DNA from 4 places in the Carboxylicivirga caseinilyticus genome. Region 2 is predicted to be linked to each of the others. Evidence: riboswitches for the same ligand, from Rfam matches in the RefSeq annotation. Region 2 holds a riboswitch; each other region holds the start of a gene.
What was found. Region 2 has a riboswitch for cobalamin ahead of ACRD62_RS07470 (cobyrinic acid a,c-diamide synthase CobB). Riboswitches for the same ligand answer to the same signal wherever they lie in the genome.
Positions count from the first base shown of each region.

Region 1: another riboswitch for cobalamin. It lies ahead of ACRD62_RS19055 (TonB-dependent receptor plug domain-containing protein); the one in region 2 lies ahead of ACRD62_RS07470 (cobyrinic acid a,c-diamide synthase CobB).
Region 3: another riboswitch for cobalamin. It lies ahead of ACRD62_RS11240 (TonB-dependent receptor); the one in region 2 lies ahead of ACRD62_RS07470 (cobyrinic acid a,c-diamide synthase CobB).
Region 4: another riboswitch for cobalamin. It lies ahead of ACRD62_RS09495 (DUF4198 domain-containing protein); the one in region 2 lies ahead of ACRD62_RS07470 (cobyrinic acid a,c-diamide synthase CobB).

Region 1 is NZ_JBNGOX010000047.1:38,925-41,131, forward strand. It holds gene ACRD62_RS19055 (TonB-dependent receptor plug domain-containing protein) at 1-1,311, opposite strand, end outside; cobalamin riboswitch at 1,427-1,621, opposite strand; gene ACRD62_RS19060 (family 43 glycosylhydrolase) at 2,154-2,207, shown strand, end outside.
Region 2 is NZ_JBNGOX010000010.1:96,951-99,157, reverse strand. It holds gene ACRD62_RS07470 (cobyrinic acid a,c-diamide synthase CobB) at 1-797, opposite strand, end outside; cobalamin riboswitch at 907-1,117, opposite strand; gene ACRD62_RS07465 (TonB-dependent receptor plug domain-containing protein) at 1,228-2,207, opposite strand, start outside.
Region 3 is NZ_JBNGOX010000019.1:25,306-27,512, forward strand. It holds gene ACRD62_RS11235 (sulfite exporter TauE/SafE family protein) at 1-483, shown strand, start outside; cobalamin riboswitch at 605-864, shown strand; gene ACRD62_RS11240 (TonB-dependent receptor) at 943-2,207, shown strand, end outside.
Region 4 is NZ_JBNGOX010000014.1:101,747-103,953, forward strand. It holds gene ACRD62_RS09495 (DUF4198 domain-containing protein) at 138-938, opposite strand; cobalamin riboswitch at 1,037-1,217, opposite strand; gene ACRD62_RS09500 (threonine/serine exporter family protein) at 1,551-2,207, shown strand, end outside.

The DNA.
Region 1 (2,207 bases), on a different contig from region 2:
AGTTCCCCCCGACCAATATAAATCGTTGAAGGTTGGTATACGATAGCTGGTTCCGGCTTTTGCTTTGGCTGATAATCCGCCCACTATTTTTTGTGTCAGACCAATATTGCCAGTGATGGTGAAATCGCTGTCACCGGCTTTTTCGCCACGTCCGTTTAAAGTCACAAAGGTTCCGCTTTTTTTGTTCTTAATACCAAACGAAGTAAATGTGGCAAAACGATTGCGACCTTTTTCGCCTTCGTAAGAGCTCGATTCAGCTTTTTCGTAGGTGTAATTCAGTCCTAAATTCCACTTTAACCAGGGGGTGAAGTTAAGATCCAACTCCGCCTCGTTGATAGAAGAAAGTCCTGTTGTTTTGGTGGTATCAGAAGTAGATGGTTTTTGATAATTGGTTTCGGTAGAGAATAAAGCTGTTCGAACGGTAACAACTCCATTTTTAAGGGGTGCTTTCCATTCTGCTGCTCCACGTATAGCCTGGTCGCGTTGTTCGGCATCCGAAGTTTTTCCTCTTGCCATGTCGCGTACTGTTGGAGCAATTTGCTTATCCACATCCTGGTACCATAAATGTATGCTGATGTTTTGTCCGTTCTTCAATCGAAAATGATTGTTCGACATCACTCCAAACTGATGCATATTGGCATTAGGCAGGTCTTTATCCACGGTAGTTGTTACCCCTGAAGAAGTGTAATCTCCGGTAAACGGAAAGTCGTTATCGGCCTGCTGATAATAAGTGCGTAAAACACCGCTGTAATTTTTGTTTCCGTACTGAATACCTGAAGCTCCGTTGAATCGTCCAAAACTACCGGCATTGATGGTCATAAACGATTTTTTGGCTTCATTGTAACGGGCTTTGTTATTAAGATAAATAACACCGCCAACGGCTCCACTTCCAAAAAGGGCAGAGTTTCCACCCATCTCCATTTTAATATCATCGGAAAACAGTAGGGGAAGGGTTGATATGTCGGTGCCGCCATTGGCGATGCTTTGTAAGTTAAAACCATTCCATAGGATAGGGGTTCGGTTGCTTCCAGCACCCCGTGCATTAATACTGGATGATCCTGTTCCGTAAGCATCAATGTTCATGGGAGAAAGGAATTGTAAAACTTCATCCATGCCCAGTGTTGATCTTTGCATTAAAAGTTGTTGATTAGGCTGATAAACAGTGCTGCCAGCATTGAAATTGCTCAAACGGTTTTCGGTGATGTTCACCTCAGTTATCACAATTAATGTGTCGGTTGATTGGGCAACTGGCTTCAAAAATGCCATGCCTGATAAAAAGCCACCAATAAGGAGACGTTTTAAATAATTCATTTTACAAATAATTTATTCAATGGTTAAACTATTTGTAGCAGTTAGGAAAATGGAGAAGATAGATAGATTTGTCTAGAATTACCTGTCTGTCTCTTCGCTTTTACTCCCGAAAGCTACGATACCTTTGACTATGGCAGGTCTTCTGACTCACTCCTGAAAGACGCCTTCCCAATCGCGTGAAACGATCAGTGGCAAGTAGTGCCTTTCATCAAAATGGAGTTTACAGCAGCGGGTACTGTTCAGGATTTTCACCTGATTCCCTTTCAATCCGATTTGAATGACCGGATTTACCGTAATCGGTCGCAAAGGTAGAAAAGATTTTTAATGCGCAAACTTAAAATATAAGTGTGTGGTATATTTTATAAAATTATCAGGCTATAATAAATGTGAAGGATTTGTTATTACTGATTCATCACTAATCTATTAACCAACTTCAATTGCGTCCTAAATAATATTTGATAATGAAAGAAAGCTACTGTGTATAACAGGCCTCAGTTGGCGAGCAAAAAAACAAGGTTGAATTGACGATTAAAAATCGTTTACTGTTTGAGTTGAGCGTAGTCAACGAGTTTAAACGATTTCAGTCAATTGACCGTAGTTTTTTTAGTGAGACAGGTGTAGCCTTGATTTTCTTTGCTTCGTTTCTTGCATCAAGGCAAGAAATGAAGTCGGGTTTGGGCGAAGCGCCAATTTGAAAAATAATTAGGACAGAATTGAACCAACTTCAAGAAAAAGTTTTGGATTATTTATGGAAATTAATGTAAGTTGGTAATCTCAAATATGAAAAAACCAAACGACCTCATTGAATCAATTTTAAAAGTTTAATTAAATCCAAATTAGCAATGAACCGGATAAAGAATGCCTTACGTTTAGCCTTACTGTTTGTTAGTTCACTT
Region 2 (2,207 bases):
TTTAACAATTCCAGGTTATCCTGATAATAAAAGCGAAAAGCTTTGTCGTATGCCACACCCAGATGTAAATCAGAGAGATCAATTTTGGGCACTGAAAAGTGAACATTTTTGTTGAATTCAAACTCTGAAATAGCTGATAAGGCTTCTAAATCAATGGTAGTTTCCAGAACATCTGTTAATTGTTGCACTTTACTTTGTAAATCCTCAACTTCTTCGGCTTGAACCAATCCCAAATGACGACTCTCCAGCGAAAAATCTTTATTGGAAGGAACATATCCCACACATTTTACACCACACTCCTCCTCAATTATTCCTTTCAGAAAAGAATAGTATTCTTTACTAGAGCAATGATTTAAAATCACTCCCTTAACATTTGAATGAATCCTGTAATTTTTAAAACCACTTACAATTGCACCAACAGACTGGTACAATCCTTTACAACTAACAACCAAAACAACCGGTAAATTCAGTCGTTGACTCAGTTCATATGTACTACCTTTCAAATCAACACCCAAACCATCATACATACCCATTACACCTTCAACCACAGCTATATCCTTACCTTCAGAATGTTTCTGAAACAAATGACTAACAGCATTATCAGGAAGTAAATAGGTATCCAGATTATAAGAAGGCGTTTCGAGTATTTTCTGATGAAATAAAGGATCGATGTAATCGGGCCCGGTTTTAAATGGGGCTACCTGATAACCCTTGGCTTTAAGCAACGACATTAATCCAATTGAAACAGTCGTTTTTCCACATCCGCTATTAGTACCTGCAACAATAAACCCTTTCATTTTTAGCTTTAAAGTTTTGATAATTATTAATTCAAGCTTACTTCCATTAATACACTTATTAATGAAAAAAGAAAATGAAGTCACAGATGGTTCATTTTGCTTTTATTCCCGAAAGCTTTAAGTAATGGCAGGTCTTCCGGCTTATCCTGTTACTGAAGCCTTCCCGTTGTGCAGAGCAAAACAGTGGCAATGGTTTTCAATAACATTTAACGGACTTACGGCTGCGGGTACAGCTCCGGATTATTCTTGATTGAAGCACCGGATTCCCATATTAAGGCATTCTCTGAAAGAGAAAATCCACCAAAACGCCCCGAAAATACAAATTTAATTGTGAAAAGAATAACATGAGTAAATTAGTGAACAGGTCTCATTCGAAAGAAAAAAAATCCGCGAAGTCTGTAAAACAAATCTTCGCGGATCAAACTTAAAATTACGGATTGGTTATTTTAATTTCTTCACCCTTTTGCCAGTCTTTGTGTTCTTTGGTGTAATACAAATAGGCACAACTTGCCGGAGCGGTATACGTACCAGCCACCTCGGCTTTTAAATCAAGATTAATTGTTTTAACAACAGACGAAGGCATTTCGCGATAATACAAAACAAGGTAATTCTGATGTATTTCGTAATAATCAAATACATTCTCTTCCTGCATTTTTTTCAGTTGCCAGGGCTGAACTGATAATCCTGATGGAATACCCACCATAGTGATTGTCATGGGTAAGCCCGATCTGGTTTTGTTCTTCAGCTGAACCGATAAACGAACCAGATCATTTATCTCACATTCCGATTTCATCAGGTTAGTTTTCAACTGAACCTTACATTTCTCTGATGAAACAGGAACTGTTTGCATCCATTGGGCATTAGCCGTAAACGAAAGTGGATTCCTGACTCCTTTAAACTCCAGATTAAATGTTTGCACTCCTGATGACAGATACTGTTCAAGACTATCCAGAATAATTAATTTATCCTCAGCACTAATTTTGCGTGTCAGCATCTCCTTATTATTTATCTTAAGCACTAATGATCCGTTCTCAGGCATCTTATTTACAATGCCTGCATATTGCGTAATGGCTTTCAAGGAAAGCACCGTTGCCTGTGTGGATCCAAAACCTCCAAAACTACGTGCACCCAAAATATAGTCCATTAACGTAAGTAACTCCGTAAAATACTCATCACCGTTTTTCATCAATGCCATAGCCGAAAGAGCTGCCGTTTCAACCTGAAGTGATTTACCCCAGGATCGAACTATCGAATGATTGGATTTTAAATCTTCTACTCTTCCTTTTTGAAGCTTCTTGATGATATAATCTATGAGTTGTGTAGCTTTTGCCTGATCTTTTCTATTCAGACAAGCATTTGCCATCAAGGCCATACGGTATGCATCTTTGCTTCTCATAGCCTCTTCAAAAG
Region 3 (2,207 bases), on a different contig from region 2:
TCGGGAATTCAAAATATAGTTTCTATTGTTTGTGGTGTAATAATGATATTATCAGTTGTTCTTCCCGGAATAATAAAATTGCCCAAGGGAAGTAATAAAATAACCAATTCGATTTATGGTACACTGAAGAAGAAAATAGGAGATTCCCTTAACCGCAGAAAAATAGGTAATTTGTTTATCATTGGTATTCTAAATGGGTTTCTTCCTTGCGGACTGGTTTATGTTGCAATATCCAAAGCTGTTTTGTCGTTAACTCTTGCTGAAAGTGTATTATCCATGTTTTTCTTTGGATTAGGAACGCTTCCCATGATGTTCGCGGTTGCTTTTTTCTCCGATATTATAAAAAGCAGATACCTCTATCATCTTAAAAAGTTTATTCCCGTGTTCATAATCATTTTAGGTATCATCTTTATTCTTAGGGGAATGAATCTGGGTATCCCTTTTATCAGTCCGGATATGAGTAAGCCAACTTGTTGTCATTAATGATTGTTGCTATTTTTTGAGCATCACAAGAAGAAATATATTTATATGAACGGTAAGGATATAAAATCTAACTGGTTAGAAAATAATTTAGTTTCAGATACTTTAGCATAAAAAAAACCATTACTTTTGCGATCAGATTGGTTCAAAGGGTGTATATCTGCACTCTGAGATAATAGGGAATGCCGTGAAAATCGGCAACAGTACCCGCTGCTGTAAGTTCCGATCCTGAAATAATCAGGATAGTATGCTACAACCAACATAGCCACTGTTACCTTAAAAGGTTCCGAATGGGGATAAGTTTCTATCAGACAAGAAACAAAAACGGGAAGGCGGTTTGTAGTCGGAATAAGTCAGAAGACCTGCCAAATAACTTAATTTAAGCTTCGGGAGCTAGGCAATCACACAAGATAGGTTTACCTTTTCTTTTATGATACCGGCTTTTTGATAAAGTATTGGTGAATGTTTAAAACTATTGTAGTTGGTTTATTGGTGTTTTTGGCCATAATGGATACAAAAGCTGAAGGTGAGGTTAAAGATTCATTGCCAGGTTATTTACAACACTATGATATAGAGTCGGTAGATGTTGTTGTTACTAAACTTAAACAATATCAGGTTGGTTCGAAGAAGGAAACTTTTACTCCGCTACAAAAAAGCTCCGTAGAACAGGGAAGTCTTACTGAATTAATCTCAAGATATCAACCTATTTACATTAAAACTGACGCGGGAGGATTAGCCTCTTTTCGGTTCAGGGGCACATCAGACAATCATACATCAGTGCGTGTTCGCGGCATTGAATTGAATTCTCAGACTTTAGGTAGTTACAATGCAAATAATGCTCCTGTTTTTCTATTTGATCAGGTACAAATTAGTTTTGGTAGTTCTTCTGCAACCTTGGGTTCAGGCTCTATTGGGGGAAATGTAAGGCTTGAACTTCAGAATAAATTTAAAAACGGAGTGAATGGTGAAGGAAAAGTTTCACTGGGTTCTTTTGGTGAATATATGGCAGGAGCAAAAGTTTTTGCAAGTAATGGCCGGTTAGAATCAGTTACACGTCTTGTATACTACGAAAAGGAAAATGATTTCCCATTTGAAAATACAGCCTATTATAATTTTGAAACAAGATCTTATGATCGCGATAAGCAGAAAAATGCCCGAATAGAAAATGCTAATCTAATACAGCAGTTGAATTATAAATGGGACGATAACAGAATGTTATCATCTGTAATTTGGTTGACAAAAAACCGACATGAGGCACAGCCAAATATGGCTGAAAATACAAATCCTAATACCAGATATATTGAAGATCAGAATATAAGAACCTGGATTCAATATGATCAGAATTCTCATATTGGCAATTTTTATTTAGGAGGAGGTTATGTTTTTGATGATAATATTGACTACAGTAGTAAAGAACAAAAAATTACTACCCAACGATGGATAACTGAAGGAGGTTTAAAAAAGGAAAAAGACTGGTTAAGCATGCAACTGGGTTTACGATATCTATTCATAAAACCTGATGTGTATGCCTACGATGAAAGTATTTCAGAATACAGAACTTCTCTGTATGCATCTTTATTAGCAACTCCAATTGATTGGTTGAAATTGTCGTTGAACCTTAGACAGCAATTTGTAAGTCGATTTAATGCTCCTTTTACACCTGCCTTGGGGTTGGAGATGAGACTAATCAATAAAAATAATCAAACGCTTAATTTATTCGGTAATAT
Region 4 (2,207 bases), on a different contig from region 2:
GTAAATATGAAGCTTCGTCTGTTAATCATGACCATTCAGTTAAAAAAGTAACTGAGATGCAATCAATGCACTTGAAAACTTCAAACGATCAACGACTAATTAAACCCATAAGGTTGTGTGGTAATACAAGCTCAGATTTATTCTGACAGATGAACTTCCAAAGTAAGTGAAGTATTGTAACTTTCCCATAGTGTGTCATCTATCTTCTTATGTATGGTGACAAATAACAAAACAAGTCCAGCTTTTTTAGGTGTAAATGTAAACACTCCTTCTTCATTGGCATATATACTACTTTCTCTAACATTCTCAACATCATACAAGTCCTCTATTCTTTTCTTTTCGTAATGCTCATTGTTATAAACCACCACAATTCGGGCATTCGCTACAGGTGTTCCATCATGATAAACTTTAAACTCAGTTTTCTGATTGAAAATCATTTCATTGGGTGATGATAATGGTATAATTTCAACTCCTTTGCCAACCAAATGAGTCTTATAATTAGCATTTCCCTTCATCAGATAAGTATCAGCACTACTGTAATATTGAAGACTTGTTAAGGTGCCTTCATGCTTTTTTATTTCATCAGAAAAATAAAGCTTGCCATCGGCTGTTTCGATTGCCTTGTATTTGGGTCCTTTACGCAAAGCAGCATGAATTCGATAGGTTCCTTCGCCAGATATTACCGGCTCGAGGTAGCAGGCTGCACATGTTTTTGCAGTTGGTTCCAGAACCTCCTCTCCATTAGGTCCAAACATGGTATAAAATGGAGCCACCATGGCAAAATCTGCCTGAAAAGGAAACTCAGTAAAGGAAGATTCTATTTGCAATCGGTTATGCAATATAATAAACTGGTTAGGCTTTAAAAATGGCACATGAGCATCAACAATAAGAGTATTGAAAACACCTAACAACAAAACTAAAAGCACTACTTTTTTCATTGATATTTATTAAAGATTAAACATTCATCACAAAGTAGATGCGGGAAAATGAAAAGAATTTTTCGCGAAGTTATTATCTTCTGCCTTTCTCCCGAAAGCTACGATACTTATATCCGGCAGGTCTTCTGACTTGTTCCTGTTTTATCGCCTTCCCATTCATTCATACAACAGTGGCTTGCATGATAAAACATTTCATTGGAACTTACAGCTACGGGGATAGTTCCTGACTCTAACAGGATTCCCTTTTAATCGATAAGAACCGAATACGAACGCAAAAATATAGAAAGAATGTGTGAAACCTTACTAAAGACAGATAGATATTTTAAAATTATATTAGCTGACATTACCGTCCATTTTTTCTTTTTTAACTATGCCTCTAATAACTAAATTATAAGCCACCACCCTCTGTTTTTAAACATCCATTTCTTAATTTTCTCGTTTTTTCTCACAAAATATCTTAAAACCCACACATTACAGAAATAAAACATCATTTTATAGCAGTAGCATTGAATTACTCTTTCTATCTTTGCAACTTCAAAATAGCTGTTTGGGGGGACATGGAATCGAACAGTTGTATTTAAGAAATTAAATAAAACACAAACAGTAACAGCTATGGAAAAAAGTATCCATAAAGATCAGGTAGAACGGTTCGGATCCATTCTACTGGAAATTGGTTCCTTACTTATGAGTTACGGAGCCAACAGTATGCGAATCAGAGTAACACTTAACCGAATAGCTAAAGCCTTTGGCTATAATCTTGAGTTATTGATTACTCACCGTGCTTTAATGCTACATATCGACGACAAAGACGATCAGCACTCATTCAACCAACTAAAACGTACTTCACCCCATGGGGTTAATTTCCGTCTGGTTAGTGGCATCAGCAACATGAGTTGGCGCATTGTAAGTGAGAAATGGTCGTTGGACGAAATTGAGAAAGAGATTGAGCGATTAAAAAGCCTTCCACATTATCCCCGAATCATTATACTCTTACTGGTAAGTCTTGCCGATTTATCATTTTGTCGTTTGTTTGGTGGAGGAATGATTGAAATGAGTATAGCTTTCGGAGCTACCTTCGTTGGCTTATTTGTTCGTCAGGAGGCTGTTAAAAAAACCTTTAATCCATACATATGTATCTTTTTTGCTTCTCTTGCTTCTTCATTGATATCAGGTTTAGCTGTTAAATTCAATTTAGGAGATCATCCTGAATATGCATTTGCAACCTCTGTTTTATACCTGATTCCAGGAGTACCATTAGTCAACTCCTTT